4 regions of the Streptomyces sp. KL2 genome follow, and region 2 is predicted to be linked to each of the others. Evidence: riboswitches for the same ligand, from Rfam matches in the RefSeq annotation. Region 2 holds a riboswitch; each other region holds the start of a gene.

Region 1 (4,771 bases), 2.9 Mb from region 2:
CGGTGTCGGCGGTGGACAGCAGCAGTACCGTGCTCATCGAGCTCCCATCGGTTCGTACGTCCTTCGCATCGGCCGTGCCGGTCCTTCCGGTCTCGCCGGTCGTCTCGTTCGTCCTGTCCGTCCCGCTCGCCCCGCTCACGGCGCACCCGGCGGCACGAACGGCAGACCCGCGGGCGCGCCGCCCTCGATCAGCCGCAGCAGCGCGGCGGTGTCGGCGTGCTCCTCCACCAGATCGCCCAGCCGGTCCAGCTGCTCCTCGCGCAGCGCGGCGAAGGAGGTGTCCGGGGCGGGGACGAACGCCCGCCCGGCGTCGGCGGCCACCCGCCGCAGGAAGGCGCGCCGGAAGCCGTCGCTCTCCAGCGAGCCGTGCCAGTGCGTGCCCCACACCGAGCCGGCGCGGCAGCCGTCCAGGAAGGGCTCGTCGCCGCCGGTGACCTCGGCCACGCCGTGGTGGATCTCGTAGCCCTCCACCCGCTCGCCCAGCGCCTCGCCGACCGGCCGCGCCAGGGTCTTCTCCGCCTCGAAGCGCACCCGCACCGGCAGCAGGCCCAGACCGTCGACCGTCCCGGCGCGCGACTCCACCTCGTCCTCGATCCGTTCCCCCAGGAGCTGGAAGCCGCCGCAGATCCCCAGTACCGGGCGGCCCTCGGCCGCCCGCCGGGCCAGCGCGCCGGCCAGGCCGCGCTCGCGCAGCCAGGCCAGCGCCCGCACGGTGCCGCGGGTGCCCGGCACGATCGCCAGGTCGGCGTCGGCCAGCTCCTCGGGGCGGTCGGTGAACCGCACCACCACGCCCGGCTCGGCCGCCAGTGCGTCCACGTCCGTGAAGTTCGACATCAGCGGCACGGGCACCACCGCGATCCGCAGCACGTCGCGGCCGTGCGGCGGCGCGACGGCCGACTCGCGCACCCCGCCGCGCAGCGACAGCCGCAGCCCGTCCTCCTCGTCGATGCCCAGCCCGTGCGCGTAGGGCAGGACGCCCAGCACCGGCCGGCCGGTCAGGCCGCGCAGCATCTCCAGACCGGGTTCGAGGAGGGTGACATCACCGCGGAACTTGTTGACCAGGTAGCCCGCCACCAGCGCCTGGTCCTCGGGCGCCAGCAGGGCGGTGGTCCCGAAGAGGGAGGCGAAGACGCCGCCGCGGTCGATGTCGCCGACCACCACGACCGGAAGCCGGGCGGCGCGCGCCAGGCCCATGTTGACGATGTCGGTGCGCCGCAGGTTGATCTCGGCCGGACTGCCGGCGCCCTCGCAGATCACCGCGTCATGGGTGCGGCGCAGCTCGGCCAGGCAGTCGGCGACCGTCTCCAGCAGGTCCTCCCGCCGCCCCGCGTACCGCGCCCCCGCGGCGGGTCCTGCCGGGGACGGCCGACCGTCCGGCTGCCGCGGCCCGGGATGCCCGAAGTAGCCGCGCGCGCTCATCTCGCCCACCGGCTTCCCCAGCAGCACCACCTGGCTGGAGCGGTCGCCGCCCGGTTTGAGCAGCACGGGGTTCATCAGCGCGCTCGGCTCCACACCGGCCGCCGCGGCCTGCATGGCCTGGGCACGGCCGATCTCGGCGCCCTCGCGTGTCACGAAGGAGTTAAGGGACATGTTCTGCGCCTTGAACGGCGCCACCTTCACGCCCTTGCGGGCCAGCCAGCGGCAGACGCCCGCCGTGACCACGCTCTTGCCCGCGTCCGAGGTCGTTCCCGCGATCAGCAGTCCGCCGCCCGTCACAGTCCTCCCTCCGATGCCCTTCGCGGCCCGCCCCGCCGTACGGCACGGGCCTCCCGCAGCGTCCCGGCGGCGCCGCACACCGCCAGCGCCAGCGCGCACACCCGGCGCGAGAGCCGCACCGCGCGCTCGATGTCCTCCACCCGCACCGGGCGGCCGCCGGCGCCCAGGACCGGCCGGTGCTCGACGCGCCCGCCGTACGACAGCGTCCCGCCCAGCCGTACGCCCAGCGCCCCCGCGAACGCCGCCTCGACCACACCGGCGTTCGGACTGGGGTGGCGGCGGGCGTTCGCGCGCCAGGCGCGCAGCGCGCCGCGCGGATCGGGACCGGCGAGCGCGGCCAGCAGGGCGGTCAGCCGGGCGCCGGGCCACCCCGCCGCGTCGTCCAGCCGCGCCGAGGCCCAGCCGAAGCGCAGATGGCGCGGCGAGCGGTGGCCGACCATCGCGTCCAGGGTGTTGACGGCCCGGAAACCCGCCAGCCCCGGCACACCGGCGGCGGCGCCCCACACCAGCGCGCCCACCACGGCGTCGGAGGTGTTCTCGGCCACCGACTCCACCACCGCCCGGGCGATGCCGTCGGCGTCCAGCGCCTGCGGGTCGCGCCCGCACAGGTGCGGCAGCCGGGCGCGGGCCGCCTCCAGGTCGCCCGCCTCCAGCGCGGCGGCGATCGCGCGGGCCTCGCGCGCCAGCGTCGTACCGCCGACCACCGCCCAGACGGCGGCGGCCGTCAGGGCGGTACGGGTGGCGGGGAGCGGCGTACGGCGCGTTCCAGCGCCGCCGCGGCGGCCGCCGCGCCGCCCGCGCACACGGCGGTGTACAGCGCGCCGGCGCCGCGGTGGTCGCGCCACAGCAGCCGCTCGGCGGCCGCGGCCGCGCGTCCGAAGGCGGCGACGGGGTGCGCGCGGCGCGGATCGCCCGCGATCAGGTCGAGCAGAGATCCCAGGACCGCCCCGCACGCGTAGCCCGCGACCGGGAGGCCCGGGGCCGCGGGGAGGTCGGTGTCCGCTGGAGCGATGGCCGGGGGGAGGGCGTGGTCGGCACGCATCGCGTCAGCCGGCCGTCACACCTCGTGCGGGACGGGTGGCACGGCGGGGTGGAGGCGGTGCGGCAGGCAGGGTGCCGGGCATGGCGGTATGTCCTCACTCAGGGTCCTCGCCCTGGCTCGACGTGACCGGCGGTGAGAGTCTCCTGGCTCCCGGATCGGCGCGTCCCCCGGCCTTCCAGCCCGATGTGCGGGCCGTGACGCTGGGTGGGGGAGCGCTCCCCGGTGACAGTGGCGGGACCGCGCCGGATTCGCACCGGCTTCCTCTCCTGCCGCCGTTTGGCAACGGGAAGTCCACCACGGCCGGGAAGGCGCGTCAACTCACCCGTGACCTGCGACGGCGCACTGTGCGGAAGCGCACACGGCGCTCAACGGCGCACGCCGGGGCGCTCGCGCCCCGGGGGAGGCCGGAAGGGCGGAGGGCGTGCCGGGGGGACGCCGGGACGCCGGGAGGACGCAGGAAGACACCGGCAGGGTACCGGGAGGACGCCGGGAAACAGGGAGGCGCCCGGCGGATGTCCGCCGGGCGCCGGTGGAGGCGTACCGGTGCCCGAGGGGCCGCACGGGCCCCTCGGGTCCGGGCAGGCCGAGGGGCCTGCTCAGGCCGCGATGATGTAGATGCCGTACGCCACCGCGGCCGCGCACAGGGCGTAGCTGGCGTAGGCGCCGACGCGGGCCAGGACGGCGGAGCCGCCCCGCGCCTTTTCGCTGGTGCCCAGACCGACGATGCCGAGGGTGAACACGCCCACCAGGCCGACCGTCATCACGAGGCTGACGCCGAAGACCTGGCCGAGGGCTGCCCAGTCGATGTCCATGGTGCTTCTTTCCTTCGCGGGGCTCAGGGAGCGGAGACGGTGGTCTTCGCCGGGGTGTCGGAGACCTTCCCGGCCTCCTCCATGGCGGTGGTGGGCGGCGGGGCGACGGCCTGCACCGCGGCCGTGACCACGCCCGCGTCCTCCGCCTCGACCGGCTCGACGTCGTTGACGTTGGTGTGGTCGACCGGCTCCCGGCGGGAGGCGAACCAGATGGCGGCGATGGCGGCGACGGAGGCGACCGCGACCACGGTGACCCCCCAGTCGCCCTGGATGGCCAGCAGCGCGGCACCCGCGGCGATCAGGCCGGCGGCCGGAAGGGTCAGACCCCAGGCGGCGACCATGCGGCCGGCGGTGCTCCAGCGGACCACGCCGCCCTTGCGGCCCAGGCCGCAGCCCATGATCGAGCCGGAGCAGACCTGCGTGGTGGAGAGCGCGAAGCCCAGGTGGGAGGAGGCCAGGATGGTGACGGCCGAGCTGGTCTGGGCGGCGAAGCCCTGCGCCGGGCGGATGTCGGTCAGGCCCTTGCCCATGGTGCGGATGATCCGCCAGCCGCCCAGGTAGGTGCCCAGCGCGATGGCGATGCCGGCCGAGGCGATGACCCACAGCGGCGGGTCGGCGTCGGCGCCGAGCACGCCTCCGGAGATCAGCGCGAGGGTGATGACGCCCATCGTCTTCTGCGCGTCGTTGGTGCCGTGGGCCAGGGAGACCAGACCGGCCGAGGCGATCTGCCCGGCGCGGTAGCCCTTGGCGACCTGCCCTTCCTCGGCGTTGCGGCTGATCCGGTAGGTCAGCCTGGTCGCGAGCATGGCCGCGATACCGGCGACCAGGGGCGCGACGAGGGCCGGGATCAGCACCTTCATGAAGACGGCGCTGACGGAGACGGCGCCGATGCCGACGGCGGCGATCGTCGCGCCGAGGAGACCGCCCATCAGGGCGTGGGAGGAGCTGGAGGGGAGTCCGGCCAGCCAGGTCAGCAGGTTCCAGATGATCGCGCCGACCAGCCCTGCGAAGATCACCGCGGGTTCGATGCCGGAGTCCTCGTTGATGAGGCCTTTGGAGATCGTCGCGGCGACCTCGACCGAGATGAAGGCGCCGACGAGGTTGAGGACCGCCGACATCGCCACCGCCGTCTTGGGCTTGAGTGCCCCGGTGGAAATGGTGGTGGCCATGGCGTTGGCCGTGTCGTGGAAACCGTTGGTGA
Region 2 (4,771 bases):
CGTGGTCTTCAGGCCGCGCTTCCAGGCGTAGGCGTACATCGAACTGAGCCGGCCGATGGTCGGCGACGCCATGAACAGGTTGAGCGACTGGCTCTGGTCCAGGAACGGGGTGCGGTCGGCCGCCATGTCGATCAGGGCGCGCTGCGGGATCTCCCAGGCCGTGCGGTACAGCGCGCGGACGTCCTCCGGGATCCAGGACAGCTCCGCCACCGAGCCGTTCGACTCGCGCAGCGCCTCGCGGGTCCGCTCGTCCCACAGGCCCAGCCGCTTGAGGTCCGCCACCAGGTGGGAGTTCACCTGGAGGAACTCACCGCTGAGCGTCTCGCGCTTGAAGAGGTTGGAGACCTGGGGCTCGACGCACTCGTGGACGCCCGCGATCGAGGCGATGGTCGCGGTCGGGGCGACGGCCAGCAGCAGGGAGTTGCGCAGGCCCGTGGCGGCGATCCGCTCCCGCAGCGCGGCCCAGCGCTCCGGCCAGGTGATCTCCGCGTCCGGATAGTGGTCGGGGTGGAGCACCCCGCGGGCGGCACGGGTCGCGGACCAGGCCGGGTGCGGGCCGTGGCGCTCGGCGAGGTCCGCGGACGCCTCGTAGGCGGCGAGCATGATCCGCTCGGAGATCCGGGTGGACAGCCGCCGCGCCCCGGGGGAGTCGAAGGGCAGGCGCAGCCGGAAGAAGACGTCCTGCAGGCCCATCAGCCCCAGACCCACCGGGCGCCAGCGGGAGTTGGAGGCGGCGGCCTGCCCGGTGGGGTAGTGGTTGACGTCCACCACGCGGTCGAGGAAGAGCACGGCGGTGCGGACGGTGGCGTCCAGCCGCTCCCAGTCCAGCTCCTCGCCGGGGCGCGGTTCCCCGTCGGCGCCGGTGCGCAGGTGGGCCGCGAGGTTGACCGAACCCAGGTTGCACACGGCCGTCTCGCCGTCGTCGGTGACCTCCAGGATCTCGGTGCAGAGGTTGGAGGAGTGGACGACGTTGCCCGGCTCGGCGGTCTGGTTGGCCGTGCGGTTGGAGGTGTCCTTGAACGTCATCCAGCCGTTGCCGGTCTGGGCGAGGGTGCGCATCATCCGGGCGTAGACGGTGCGGGCCGGGAGCGTCCTCACCGCCAGTCCGGCCGTCTCCGCGCGGCGGTAGGCGGCGTCGAACTCCTCGCCCCACAGGTCGACCAGCTCGGGGACGTCGGAGGGGGAGAACAGCGACCAGTCGGCGTCCGCCTCGACCCGGCGCATGAACTCGTCCGGGATCCAGTGGGCGATGTTGAGGTTGTGGGTGCGGCGGGCGTCCTCGCCGGTGTTGTCGCGCAGTTCGAGGAACTCCTCGATGTCCGCGTGCCAGGTCTCCAGGTAGACGCAGGCCGCGCCCTTGCGCCGGCCGCCCTGGTTGACGGCCGCGACCGAGGCGTCCAGGGTCTTGAGGAACGGCACGATGCCGCCGGAGTGGCCGTTGGTGCCGCGGATGAGCGACCCCCGTGAACGGATCCGCGAGAAGGACAGCCCGATGCCGCCGGCGTGCTTCGACAGGCGCGCGACCTGGTGGTACCGCTCGTAGAGCGAGTCCAGCTCGTCCCGGGGGGAGTCCAGCAGGTAGCAGGACGACATCTGGGGGTGCCGGGTGCCGGAGTTGAACAGGGTGGGGGAGGAGGGGAGGTAGGAGAGGGTGCTGGTGAGCCGGTACAGCTCGGCCACCTCCTCCAGCGCGCGCCCGGAGGACCCGTCGGCCAGTCCGCAGGCCACGCGCAGCAGGAAGTGCTGGGGCGTCTCGATCACATCGCGGGTCGCCGGGTGGCGCAGCAGGTAGCGGGAGTGGAGCGTACGCAGTCCGAAGTAGCCGAAGCGGTCGTCGGCTCCTCCGGCGACGGCCTCCTCGGCCAGCGCGTCGAGCCGCTCCGCGTGCCCGGCGACGAACGCGGCCGTGCGGTCGGAGATCAGTCCCAGGCGGTGGCCGGCAGCGACCGACGCCGGGAACGACACCGCCCCCTGGCCGGCCGCCTCCCGGCGGATCGCCTGGGCGAGCAGCCGCGCCGCGAGCCGCGAGTACTCGGGCTCCTCGGCGATGAGGCCGGCCGCGGCCTCGGCCGCCAGGGACCGCAACCGGGCCTCGTCCGCGCCGGGGTGGCGCCCGCGCAGCGCGGCGGCGGCGACCCGGCCGGGGTCGGTGGCGGGCAGGTCGGCGGCGAGTTCGGTCAGGGTGCGCAGCAGCGCGGTGCCGGGGTGGTCGTCCCCCGCCGCGGGGGCCGTGACGGGCTCCGCTGATGAGATGGTCACTTCGGTGCTCTCCCTCGTGGGCCGGCGGCCCCGGGGGCGGGTGCGACAGGCGCTTACGGGCGCACCCGGCCGTAAGGGGGCGCACCGCACGCGTCCGCCGGCCCAACCCACGAGACCCGGACGTGACTGAACACCGTCGGCAGGTGATCGGACTCGCGGCGGGCCGCGGCCCGTGCGGACGACATGGGGGCGCCCCGTCGCACACCGTTGCGGGACAGCTCCGGACTCACACCGGATTCCCCTGCGGCGACAGCGAGATGAGCATACATCTTGTGCCGCTTCGGTCCAGCACCCCTACATGTTGTGTTGAGGGGTGTCCGGGTGATGGACGCGGGGAATCCGCTGACGGTCCGCGGGGGCCCCTTGCGGGCCGGGGAGGGCGGCGACGGTGCTCCGCTCCGCCCTCTCCGGCGGGGATCTCCGCGCACTCGCCGCCGTGCACCGCGAAGGTGACGGTGCCCAGCCCCCCGCCGTCGGCGCCCTCGTCCGCGCCGGAGCCGACGGGTCCCGCGGCCACCAGCGGCTCGGTGTGCCCGGCCCGGTGCCGGGCGTCGCGCAGCACGGCGGGGCAGGGGCCCCGCGGACGGTGGCGCAACGGCTTCTCACCGGTGGCGGTCTTCGCCCTTCCCGGTCCCCGGGCGCCCCCGCCCCTCCCCGCGTTCCGCACCGCGCCGCGCCGCCCGCTCGCGCCGCACCAGTACGTACGCCACGGACGTCAGCACGGCGCAGACGGGCACCCAGAGCATCTGGTACCAGTAGAAGAAGGGCATCCCGGCGAGCGTCGGCTCCGTCCTGGCGTACGAGCCGACCCACAGCATCGCGACGAAGGGAGCGAGCAGGCAGAGACCGATCACCACGCGCGCCGGTGTGACGAGCGGGAGGGGCCCGGAGTTCTCCGGTGGTGCGGGCATCGCTGCGCTCCATCCTCGAGATCGCCGTGGACGCGTCGGGGAATCCGGGCCGACGGCCCGCCCCGTGTCACCGGTGCCGCGGATGCCGGCCGGGCGGAGGAGCGGCCCGCCTCCCCGGCCCCCGCCTTCCCGGCCCCCGGCTCACCGCCCCCGGCCGGGGCGCTGGAGGCGGGCGACGAACTTGTAGCGGTCACCGCGGTAGACCGAGCGCACCCACTCCACCGGCTCGCCCTCGGTGTCGCGCGAGTGCCGGGAGAGCATCAGCATCGGCAGTCCGACGTCCGTGCCCAGCAGGCCCGCCTCGCGCGGGGTGGCCAGGGAGGTCTCGATGGTCTCCTCCGCCTCGGCGAGGTGGACGTCGTACACCTCGGCCAGGGCCGTGTAGAGGGAGGAGTGCTTCACCAGGCTGCGGCGCAGGGCCGGGAAGCGCTTCTGCGACAGGTGCGTGGTCTCGATGGCCATCGGCTCACCGCTGGCCAGCCGCAACCGCTCGATCCGCAGGACGCGGTCCCCCGAGGGGATGTCCAGCAGCCCGGCGAGCCGGTCGTCGGCGGTGACGTAGCCGATGTCCAGCAACTGGGAGGTGGGCTCCAGGCCCTGGGCTCGCATGTCCTCGGTGTAGGAGGTGAGTTGGAGCGCCTGGGCGACCTTGGGCTTGGCCACGAAGGTGCCCTTGCCCTGGATGCGCTCCAGCCGTCCCTCGACCACCAGTTCCTGGAGCGCCTGGCGCACTGTGGTGCGGGAGGTGTCGAACTCGCCGGCGAGCGTGCGCTCCGGTGGGACCGGGGTGCCCGGGGGCATCGTCTCGGTCATCTCCAGCAGATGGCGCTTGAGCCGGTAGTACTTGGGCACGCGCGCGGTGCGCCCGGCGGCGCCGCCCCCGGCGGAGCGGGCGCCCGCGCCGGCAGCGGTGTTCGTGGCCCCGTCGCTCTCCATCGCGCGCCTTCCCGACTCGTGTCGTGACTTCTCCAGTGCCGTCACCGGCTTCCTCCGTACGTAGCGGATCACATCGTGGCACGGCAGCCGTCCCGGGGGGCGTCCCGGCTCAGATGTCGGTCCGGTAACGGATGCGACCGCGAGCTTTATACACCGTTGACAGCGATATAGGTCTAGGCCAAGCTGCGGGCACTGGTCTAAACCACTACGGCCGGCCCAGCCCCACGGGCAGTACTCGTCGCACGCCGGCGCATCCCGCGCCGCCGCGCACACGAGGTACGGCAGAAGCGGCCATCCGGCGGGAGCGGAGATCCCGAGCGGTGGGCGGGGGATTTCCGGCATCCCGAAGGAGAAGCACGTGAAGCGCAAGCTCGTAGCGGCGATCGGCGCCGCGGCGATGACGACCGGTCTCGTCGCCTGCGGCGGGGGCGGCGAGGACAACTCCTCCAAGGATCCCAAGGAGCGGAACGAGACGCTCACCGTCTGGCTGATGAACGACGCCCAGAGCACCTGGCCCGAACTGGTCAAGGACGTCAACGCCCAGTTCAAGAAGAAGTACCCGAAGGTCAAGGTCAAGGTCCAGTACCAGCAGTGGGGCGACAAGGCCAAGAAGCTCGACGCGGCGCTGGGCGGTGACAAGTTCCCCGACGTGGTCGAGCTCGGCA
Region 3 (4,771 bases), 580 kb from region 2:
GGGCAGCCGCAGCCCGGCCTGCCGCAGGAGTCCGGTGCGGGCCAGCATCGCGGCCGCCGGACCGCAGCGCACCCCCTCGGGGGTGAGCAGCGCCGCGTCGTCGGCCCAGAGCAGGGCGAGGTCGACGTCGTGCGTGGCCATCACCACCGTCGTGCCGCCCTCGCGCAGTCCGTCCAGGGTGGCGAGCAGCCGCTCCCGGCCGTCCGGGTCGAGCCCCGCGGTCGGCTCGTCGAGGACCAGGACCTTCGGCCGCATCGCGACCGCCCCCGCGATCGCGGTCCGCTTGCGCTGGCCGTAGGAGAGCAGATGGGTGGGACGGTCGGCCAGGTGGCCGATGTCCAGGGCGGTCAGGGCCTCGTCGACCCGCGCCCGCACCTCGGCGTCCGGCAGTCCGAGGTTCAGCGGCCCGAAGGAGACGTCCTGGGCGACGGACGCGGCGAAGAGCTGGTCGTCCGGGTCCTGCACGACGAGCTGGACGGTCGTCCGCAGCCGGGTCAGCCCTTTGCGGTCGTAGGCGACGGGCCGCCCCCGGAGGGCCAACTCGCCGGTGTCCGGCCGCAGTCCGCCGCTCAGCAGCCGCATCAGCGTGGTCTTGCCGCTGCCGTTGCGGCCCAGCAGGGCGAGCGCGCGCCCCTCGCGCACCTCGAAGTCCAGGCCGCTGAGCACGAGCGGCCCGTCCTCGTAGGAGAAGGACACGTCCCGCAGGGCGACGAGTGCCGGCTCGCTCATGTCAGCGGCCCTTCCAGAACGAAGGTGAGGGCGGTCACGGAGCCGAGGAGCGCGACGCTGCCGCAGGTGAAGCGCGCCGAGACGCCGGCCTCGGGCACCAGCACCCGCAGGGCGCCGTCGTAGCCCCGTCCGGCGAGTCCGTCCTGGAGCCGGGCGGCCCGGCCGAAGGCGCGGACGAACGCGGTGGCGCCGAGGGAGGCCAGGGAGCGCCAGGCCGCGGCCCGGGTGGTGTGCCCGAGCCGGGCGGCCTGTGCCTCGCGTACGCGGCGCACCGAATCCAGCAGCAGGAAGCTCATCCGGTACGTCACCAGGGCGACGTCCACGACCGGCGCGGGTACGCCCGCCCGCACCAGCCGGGGGAGCAGGTCGGACATCGGGGTGGTGAAGGCGAACAGCAGCACGCCCAGGGAGGCCGCCGAGGTGCGCAGCAGCACCTCCCCGGCGCGGGCCGGGCCGTCGTCGGCCAGGGACAGGAAGCCCTCCGGGCCGGCGACCTGGAACAGCAGCGTGGCCGCGCCGGTCACGCAGAAGCCCAGTGGCACCCGGCAGGCGCGCCACAGCCTGCGGCCGGGCACGCCCGCCGGGCCCAGCAGCACGGCGAGCGCGGTGAGGGCCACCAGGGCCGCGCCCGGCCAGGGCGGCAGGCAGAGCGCCAGCGCGGTGAGGCCGAAACCGAGCACGGCCTTGTCCGCGGGGTGGCGGCGGCGCCAGCGACTGCTGTGCGCCGCCGCGTCGATCGGCAGCACGGGGCTCAGGCCTCCCGGGTCTCGAGGTCCCCGGTGGCGTCCGCGGCGCTCCCGGCTTCCCCCGGCCGGGCTGCCGGCCGCGTTCCGGGCCGTGCTCCCGGGTGCGCTCCCGGGTGCGCTCCCGGTTGTGCGTCCGGCTGTGCCGCCGTGGCGCGCCGCTCGCCCTGGCGGCGCCCGTGGCGCAGGCCGAAGTAGTAGGCGAGAACGCCCGTGCCGAGCGCGGCCTGCAGGGCGAACAGCGCCGACTCCACCTCACCGGACGGCGGCTCGTACAGCGGCGCGAACCACGGCTCGTAGTCCGGCTCGATCTCGGTGATCGCCGTCTCCGCCTCGGCGTCCGCACCGGCGAACGGCTCCTCCTTGTGGTCTCCGAGACCGAGGGCCAGGGGCAGGACCGCGAGCGCGGCCACGGCGAGCAGCAGCAGGGTGTTGACCGCGGTGTTCCTCTTCATCACGCCACCGCCTCGCTGTCGGCCGTCTTCCCGGTCCCGGCCCTTCTGCCGGGCAGGAGCACGCCCAGCCGGACCAGTTCGCCCCGGCTGGACTGCACCAGCAGCCGCATCACGAACACCGTCAGGAGCCCCTCGCTCACCGCGAGGGGGATCTGGGTGAGGGCGAAGATGGAGCCGAACTTGCCGAGCGCGCCCCAGAACCCGCTGACCGGATCGGGGAAGGCCAGCGCGAGCTGCGCGCTGGTGACGCAGTAGGTGGACAGGTCGGCGGCGAAGGCGCCGAAGAAGACGGCCGCCATCAGCGGCGCGCCGTATCGCCGCAGCAGCCTGTAGAGGGCGTATCCGGTCCAGGGGCCGACGATCGCCATCGAGAAGGCGTTGGCGCCCAGCGTGGTCAGGCCGCCGTGCGCGAGCAGCAGTGCCTGGAAGAGGAGCGTGATGGTGCCCAGCACCGCCATCATCGGCGGCCGGAACAGGATGGCGCCCAGCCCCGTGCCGGTGGGGTGCGAGCAACTCCCGGTCACCGAGGGCAGTTTCAGGGCCGACAGGACGAACGTGAAGGCACCGGAGGCGCCCAGGAGCAGAGTGCTCTCGGGGTGCTCCCTGACCTCACGGGTGAGACTGCGGACTCCGTGGACGATGAACGGCGCGGCCGCGACGCCCCAGGCGACCGCGTGCGCGGGGGGCAGGAAGCCCTCGGCTATGTGCATGACCGGACAGACCCTCTCCAGCACCTCGTGGATGGTTGACGCGCCTTGGCCGGTCTCCTGGCTGACGGGTGACACCGCCCGGGCTCCGCCTTCCCGGGTCCCGGAGGACCCAGTGGCCGCCCGCGAGGGCTGGAGCCGGACTTCCCGATCACAGTGGCGAGGGCCGCACCGGTATCGCACCGGATTTCCCGTTCACCAAGGCGTGGCGACAGTAGTGCGCGGGCGGAAGCATTGGCAAGCAGGCCTTTTCCGCACATGAGCCCCACACGGGCTCCGCGTGGGTCCCCCGCGGGCCCCTTCCTCCGCACGGCCGGCCGGTGACGGGCCGCACACCGGGTGTTCCCCGGGCGGGGCGTCCACGCGGAGGCGGCCCGCTGCTTCGCCGGCGGCGTGACGTGATCGACACGGCGGGACGGGAGGGGGCCCGTACCGCGCGGGGAGCGCCCGACTCGCCCGCGGGCTACCCTGCCGGGGTGACGCAGCAAGCCGCGCAGGAGGAACGGCGGCCCGTGAACCACGGGCCGCGGTCCGCCGCCCGCAACCGGGCCGCCCTCGTCGCCGCCGCCCGGGAGATCTACGCGGAGCACGGCCTGGACGCACCGCTCTCCGCGATCGCGCGCCGGGCCGGGGTCGGACAGGGCAGTCTGTACCGGCATTTCCCCGACCGGGCCGCCGTGGTCGCGGTGGTCCTGGAGGAGAACGTGCGGCAGATCGAGCAGGCCGCCACGGCCGAGGACGCCGGCTTCGAGGACGTCCTCGGTGTGCTGACCTGGCACCTGACGGAGTCGGCGGCCTTCATCGCCTTCCTGCGCGCCGACGAGGCGAGCGTCCGCCCCGACGTCCGCGCGCACGCCCTGGCCCTGGCCGGCCGGGTCGAGCGCGCCCTGCTGCGGCATCTGCCCGGCGGCCGTCCGCCGGACGCTCGCCGGCCGGCCGCGGCGGACGACGTCATGCTCGCCGTCGCCATGGTCTCCGGCGCCGCCACCGGACCAACCCGGCAGGAGCGGGAGCGCCGGGCCCTCAAGGCCTGGCGGCTGCTCGGCGTCGAGGTGGGGCCGGTGCGGCCCTTCGAGGAGTGAGCGCGGCGGGACGGGCACGGCGGGGCGGGCGCGGCATCAGCCGCCGTTCGACTGCCGGATGCCCTCCGCAAGCGCCTCGAAGGTGTACAGGTAGCCGCCGGAGGGCCCGCTGACGGTCATGCACGCCGTGGTCCCGCCCGGCGTGATCGCCACGTTCGTCGCCGACTCCAGGCCCTCGGCGGCGCCGGCGGGTACCTCGACGGTCGCCAGGTGCTCGCCGTACCGGTCGAACACCGCCATCGCGGGTCGGCCGTGCAGTCCCTGGTAGAGGTTGCCGTCCGCGTCCACGGCGATCGAGTCGGTCTGCGCGACGCCGCCGTCGTAGCGGATGGCGGTGTGCCGTGAGGCCACGCCGCCCTCCCGGTCGAGGAGGAGGTAGGAGATCCGGTTCCGGGTCAGCTCGCTGATCCACAGCCCGCGGTGGTCCTCGTCGAACGAGATCCCGTTCGTCGCGGCCAGCTTGTCGGCCAGGACGGCGGCCTTCTTCCCGTCGCGGTCGATCCGCACCACGCGGCCCAGTTCCCGGCCCTCGGTCAGGCCGCGCGAGTCGCTGACGTACAGGTTGCCCTCTTCGTCGAAGGCGATGTCGTCGGGGTTCATCCGCGCTCCGGCGACCTTGCGGGAGAAGAAGGTCCGCGGGTCGCCTCCGTCCGGGGCGAGGCTCACGATCTCGCCGTGGGCGAAGTCGGTGAGGTAGAGCCGTCCGTCGTACGGGCTGAACTGCGCCGAGGTGTAGGCGCCGCGCCCGTCGGTGTGGACCTTCCGCGAGGTCTTGTTCCCGATGTCGACGCGCATCACCTTCGGCTTGCCCTCGGGTGCGGTGACGTCGACGACGAACAGGTTGCCGTCCTCGTCGAGAACCGGCCCCTCCAGCAGGGTCATCCCGGTCTCCTCGTGCACCTGCGTCAGCCGCATGACCTCCTGGGCGGGGATGGTGCGGCCCGCGCCGGTGGCCGCCGGGCCGTCGGCGGAGGCGACCGTGCCCGTGCCGCAGCCGGTGAGGGCGAGCACGCCGATCGCGGCGAGCCCGGCGAGAGACCGGATCGGGAGTCGTT
Region 4 (4,771 bases), 4.1 Mb from region 2:
GTAGAGGAACACCCGTGGCCGGTCGGCACCCTTCAAAGCCTTCGCCTGCGCTTCGGCCACCTGCTCGCGGAACTCGGTGATGAGTGCTTCGGCCCTGTCCTCGACGTCGAACACCTCGCCCAGGTTCCGCAGGTCCGTGTACAGCGCGTCGAGCGGGGGCATCACGCCGCGGGCCTTGCCCCGTCCGTTGCGGCACGACTCGCTGAGCAGGTACGAGTCGATGCCCAGGCGTTGCAGCACGGCGGGTGTGAAGCCCTCGCCCTCGTTGAAGCCGTAGTTCCAGCCCGCGAAGACCAGATCGGCGCGGGCGTCCAGGACCAGTTCCTTGTTGATCCGTTCCTTCGAGAGCCACTCGGTCTTCCGGTAGCCGTCCTTCCACGGCACCGCGGTGAGGTCGCCCTTGTCGTCGGGCATGACGTATCCGGCCATGTGGTCCTCGAGGCCGAGGGCGAACATGATCTCGGTGATGCCCACATCGTTGGTGACCACGCGCTGCGGAGCCCGCTCGAAGGTCCTCTTCTCGCCGCAGTTCTCGACCGTGACCGGATAGTGGTCGCCGAGTGCCCGGGCGTCGTCTCCTCTCCCCTGCTCCGAGGAGACGTCGGCCCCGCAGCCGGTGACGGCGAGGGTCAGGACGAGGGCGAGGGCGGCGGGACGTGCGAGGTTCGGCATGACGGCGGTGACTCCTTGGAGAGCGGACCGGGAGGTGGACTACTGGGTGGAGAGGCGGTCGAAGATCAACTGAACCGCGCCTGTCTCCGGGTGGGGGACGCGGTGCGCCCGGACACCGAAGACATCGGCCAGCAGGGCGGGCGTGAGAACGTCGTGGGGGGCGCCGGAAGCGACGATCCGCCCGCCGTCGATGACGTGCAGGACGTCGCAGTGGAGCGCGGCGAGGTTGAGGTCGTGCAGCGCGGTGAGCACGGTCAGCCCGCTGGCCCGCACCAGGGACAGGACCTCCAGCTGCTGGGCGATGTCCAGATGGTTGGTGGGCTCGTCCAGCACCAGGACCTGTGGCTGCTGGGCGAGTGCGCGGGCGATCAGGACCCGTTGCTTCTCACCGCCGGAGAGCGTGAGGAAGCCGCGGCCGGCCAGATGGCCGGCGCCGACCCCTTCCAGCGCGGCGGCACACGTGCGCCGATCCTCCTCGGTCTCCCGGGCCACCGCCCCCTGGTGCGGCAGCCTGCCCATGGCCACGACCTCGGCCACGGTGAAGTCGAACTCCGCGACCGCCTCCTGGGGAAGGGCGGCGAGCCGGCGTGCGCTGTCGCGCGGGCTCATGGCCAGCAGGTCGTCGCCGCCGAGGCGTACCGCACCGGCCGTGGGACGCAGGGCCCGGTAGACGCATCGCAGCAGGGTCGACTTGCCGCTGCCGTTGGGCCCGACGAGCCCCACCACCTGGCCACTGCCCGCCCGCAGTGAGATGTCCTCCACCACACGCGCGCCGGAGATCTCCACGGTGACCGCGTCGATGTCGACCCGCATCACACACCTCCGAAGGTGTAGGTACGGCGGCGCATGAGCATCACGAAGCAGGGCACGCCGATCACAGCCGTCAGTACGCCCAGCGGCAGTTCGGCCGGGGCGAGCACCACGCGCGACAGGATGTCCACCCAGACCAGCAGCACGGCGCCGGCCAGGGGCGCGACGGCCAGCAGTCGGCGGTGGTCCGCGCCGACCAGCATCCGGGCGGCGTGCGGAACCATCAGGCCCACGAAGCCGATCGCCCCGCTGACCGCGACCACCGCGCCGGTGACGGCGGCGGTCGTCAGGAAGAGTTCCCTGCGCAGCCGCCCAGGATCCACCCCCAGCGCGGCGGCGGTCTCGTCGCCCATCGCCAGGGCGTTCAGGCGCCGGGCCGAGAAGCCGAGGTGGACGAGGCCGCCGAGGACCGCGCCCGCGGCGATCGGTACGGAGGACCAGCTCGCGCCGCCCAGGCTGCCGAGCAGCCACATCATCGCGGACCGGGCCGCCTCGCCGTGTTCGGCGGCGAACACCATGAACGTGGTCACGGCCGAGAAGCCGTAGTACATCGCGGTACCGGTGAGCACGAGCCGGAGCGGTGTCAGTCCGCGCGGGGTCCGGGCGATCGCGTACACCAGGGCCATGGCGGCGAGCGCGGAGAGGAAGGCCGCCGTGGACAGCGCCCAGATACCCAGGGCGCCGAAGGCGCCGAAGATGAGCACGGCGTTGGCTCCCACGCCCGCGCCGGAGGAGATGCCGAGGACGAACGGGTCGGCGAGCGCGTTGCGGACCATGGCCTGGACGGCTACGCCCACGGATGCCAGGCCGGCGCCGACGACCGCGGCCAGCACGGCGCGCGGGAAGCGCAGTTCCCACACGATGGTGTAGGAGGAGAGCTCGTCCGGAGCGATGGACCCACCGGTCAGCCCCGCCCGGAGGCAGTGCAGCGCCTCGCTCCACGAGAGCCCCGACGCTCCGATGCCCGCCCCGCAGACCAAGGAGACGGGGAGTGCGAGGCACAGGCCGGTCACGAGCAGGGGCAACGAGACGCGCCGGGGTGGTGGAGGCCCGCCGCTCGTGGTGCGGTGCGGTACGGCGGGTACGTGGTCGCGGAGCGTGGCCACAGGCGGATCGCTTTCGCCTCGGGCCGTGCACCTACGTGATCAAAGGAGCGGCTCCGGGCGCCGGGCGCCCTGCGCAGCGCCCTCTCGCAGTCCACGGCGATCGACAGGAGCTTCACCACCGCGGGTAATCGGGCTTACGGAACCCTGTACAGGACTCCGCCTACCGTTGCGGGTCAGCGCCGGACTTCGACCGGACTTCCCCCGCGGGGCGCTTGCAGCTTAGCGCGTGCCACCACGCTTCCTCCCCTTGAACGGGACACGGGTTCGCGCCACCGCGGTGGGATCGCACTCAGCGGGCGTCGGCCGCGCGCAGGGCCAGGATGTGGACGGCGCGCTCACCGGTGAGGGAGATCTCTCCATGTCCATGATGGTCTTTTCCGGTATGCGGACCGGCTTCGGTGGCGCTGGTGACCTCGAGGAGGCTGATGGTGCCGGGGAGAGCGCGAGGCCGCTGTCTCGCCCGCACTCCTCCTGTTTGATCCCAGGATGCGCTGTCATGCGCTGTCTGCTGTGAGGTGCGGCCTTCGGCGACGAGCTCGAGGATCTCCTCCTCGCGGTCGGTGACGAGCCGCTCGGGGGCGGTGACGAGCCGCTCGGGGGCGGTGATGCCGTCGCGGGTGTGGTCGAGGTAGTGGCGGATGAGGGCGGTGACCGCTCCGGGGTGGAGAAAGGGCTCGTCGCGCATGGCGATGTCCAGGACGGCCAGGTCGGGCTGCTGGGCGCGGGCCTGTTCGACGGCTTCGGCTCCGTCGCCTGCTTCGGCGACGACGGTCAGGTCCGCCTCGCCGTCGAGGATGAGGCGGACGCCGCGGCGGACCAGAGTGCGGTCGTCGGCCAGGAGGATGCGGGTGGTGGCCGCCTCGGACATGAGTCACGGCCTCCCGGAGTGGGTGGGGATGGCCAGACGCACCTCGGTGCCGCCGTCAGGGCCGGGGGCGAGGGTGAGGTCGGCGCCGATGAGCAGGGCGCGTTCGCGCATGCCGCGGATACCGGCGCCCTCGGCTGCTCCACCGGTGCCGTGGCCGTCGTCGCGGACGCGCAGCCGCACACCGGCGGATGTGCGGTGCAGGTCGAGGTCGACGCGGGTGGCGCCTGCGTGGCGGGCGGCGTTGGTGAGGCTTTCCTGGGCGACGCGGTAGAGGACGAGTTCGGTGTTGTGGTCCAGCGGCGGCAGGTGCGCGTCGATATGGGCGCGCACGGTGAGGCCGGGGGTGGAGAACTCGCCGGCGAGGGCCTTGAGGGCGCTGGTCAGGCCGAGTTCCTCCAGGACACCGGGACGCAGTCGGCGGGCGATGCGGCGGATCTCCTCCAGACTGGCGCGGGTGGTCTCCTGGACCTGGCGGATCTCCTCACCGACGGGCGGCGGAGCGTGGTCGGCGACACGTTTGAGTTCGAGCAGGACGGCGGTGAGGGTCTGGCCGATCTCGTCATGGAGTTCCTGGGCGATGCGGCGGCGCTCGGCTTCCTGGGCGGACAGGGCGCGGGCGGCGCTGGTGGCGCGTTCGGCTTCCAGGCGGTCGAGCATGGTGTTGAAGGTGGTGATCAGCTCGGCGATCTCACCGTGACCGCCGGGCGTCAGACGGGCTGTGGGCCGCAGCAGGTCGGTGGTGGTCATGGCGCGGGTGAGGCGCTGCAGCGGGGCCAGACCGACGCGGAGCAGGGCGGCGTTGGCGATGAGCATGGCGGCCAGCCCCGCGCTGAGGACGGCGGCCTCGGTGATCAGGACGGGGGTGGAGACGGTGACCGGCCCCAGCAGCAGTGCGGTGGCTGCGATCAGCACCAAGGCGTTGAGCCCGAAGATCCGCCAGAACAAGGACATCGGGCACCGCCTCCACCTCACTCGCCGTCTTCCTCCACTATGGCCGTCCCATGCCGGTCGGCCGTGTGAGACGGTGCCGGCTTCCCCCTGCGGTGCGGCCGCCCCGTCAGCCTGAGGATGTGGGGCGCGGGATGCCCATCGGGTCCGGCACCCATGTGCCGGCCGCCTCCTGCGGGTCGCTGCCCCGGGGAAATGGGGGCCAGCCCCGATGGCGGCTGCTGTCGGGGGGCGTGATGGTGGAAGTGATGCCGCAGCCTTGGCACCCGGGGAGGAGCCGTGACCCATTCCGAGAACAAGGTGCTGGCGGATATCGAAGCGCAGATGGAGCGCAGCGATCCGCAGTTCTCCCGCGGCCTGGACTCCG

What was found. Region 2 has a riboswitch for cobalamin ahead of QPK52_RS08275 (ribonucleoside-diphosphate reductase subunit alpha). Riboswitches for the same ligand answer to the same signal wherever they lie in the genome.
Region 1: it holds a riboswitch for cobalamin, as region 2 does, so the genes downstream of both, QPK52_RS21350 (cobalamin biosynthesis protein) here and QPK52_RS08275 (ribonucleoside-diphosphate reductase subunit alpha) in region 2, are expected to answer to the same signal.
Region 3: it holds a riboswitch for cobalamin, as region 2 does, so the genes downstream of both, QPK52_RS05830 (energy-coupling factor ABC transporter permease) here and QPK52_RS08275 (ribonucleoside-diphosphate reductase subunit alpha) in region 2, are expected to answer to the same signal.
Region 4: it holds a riboswitch for cobalamin, as region 2 does, so the genes downstream of both, QPK52_RS26430 (FecCD family ABC transporter permease) here and QPK52_RS08275 (ribonucleoside-diphosphate reductase subunit alpha) in region 2, are expected to answer to the same signal.

The regions. Positions count from the first base shown of each region.
Region 1 covers NZ_CP127170.1:4,759,759-4,764,529, forward strand. The annotation lists gene cobN (cobaltochelatase subunit CobN) at 1-37, opposite strand, end outside; gene QPK52_RS21345 (cobyric acid synthase) at 136-1,716, opposite strand; partial or broken gene QPK52_RS21350 (cobalamin biosynthesis protein) at 1,713-2,758, opposite strand; cobalamin riboswitch at 2,895-3,023, opposite strand; gene QPK52_RS21355 (hypothetical protein) at 3,355-3,570, opposite strand; gene QPK52_RS21360 (anion permease) at 3,594-4,771, opposite strand, start outside.
Region 2 covers NZ_CP127170.1:1,855,234-1,860,004, reverse strand. The annotation lists gene QPK52_RS08275 (ribonucleoside-diphosphate reductase subunit alpha) at 1-2,259, opposite strand, end outside; cobalamin riboswitch at 2,380-2,564, opposite strand; gene QPK52_RS08270 (DUF3311 domain-containing protein) at 2,862-3,170, opposite strand; gene QPK52_RS08265 (GntR family transcriptional regulator) at 3,312-4,106, opposite strand; gene QPK52_RS08260 (extracellular solute-binding protein) at 4,465-4,771, shown strand, end outside.
Region 3 covers NZ_CP127170.1:1,278,032-1,282,802, reverse strand. The annotation lists gene QPK52_RS05845 (energy-coupling factor ABC transporter ATP-binding protein) at 1-729, opposite strand, end outside; gene cbiQ (cobalt ECF transporter T component CbiQ) at 726-1,475, opposite strand; gene QPK52_RS05835 (energy-coupling factor ABC transporter substrate-binding protein) at 1,481-1,927, opposite strand; gene QPK52_RS05830 (energy-coupling factor ABC transporter permease) at 1,927-2,637, opposite strand; cobalamin riboswitch at 2,667-2,852, opposite strand; gene QPK52_RS05825 (TetR/AcrR family transcriptional regulator) at 3,111-3,716, shown strand; gene QPK52_RS05820 (SMP-30/gluconolactonase/LRE family protein) at 3,753-4,771, opposite strand, start outside.
Region 4 covers NZ_CP127170.1:5,907,577-5,912,347, reverse strand. The annotation lists gene QPK52_RS26440 (ABC transporter substrate-binding protein) at 1-672, opposite strand, end outside; gene QPK52_RS26435 (ABC transporter ATP-binding protein) at 712-1,485, opposite strand; gene QPK52_RS26430 (FecCD family ABC transporter permease) at 1,485-2,588, opposite strand; cobalamin riboswitch at 2,690-2,840, opposite strand; gene QPK52_RS26425 (response regulator transcription factor) at 2,878-3,456, opposite strand; gene QPK52_RS26420 (histidine kinase) at 3,460-4,407, opposite strand; gene QPK52_RS26415 (DUF3040 domain-containing protein) at 4,684-4,771, shown strand, end outside.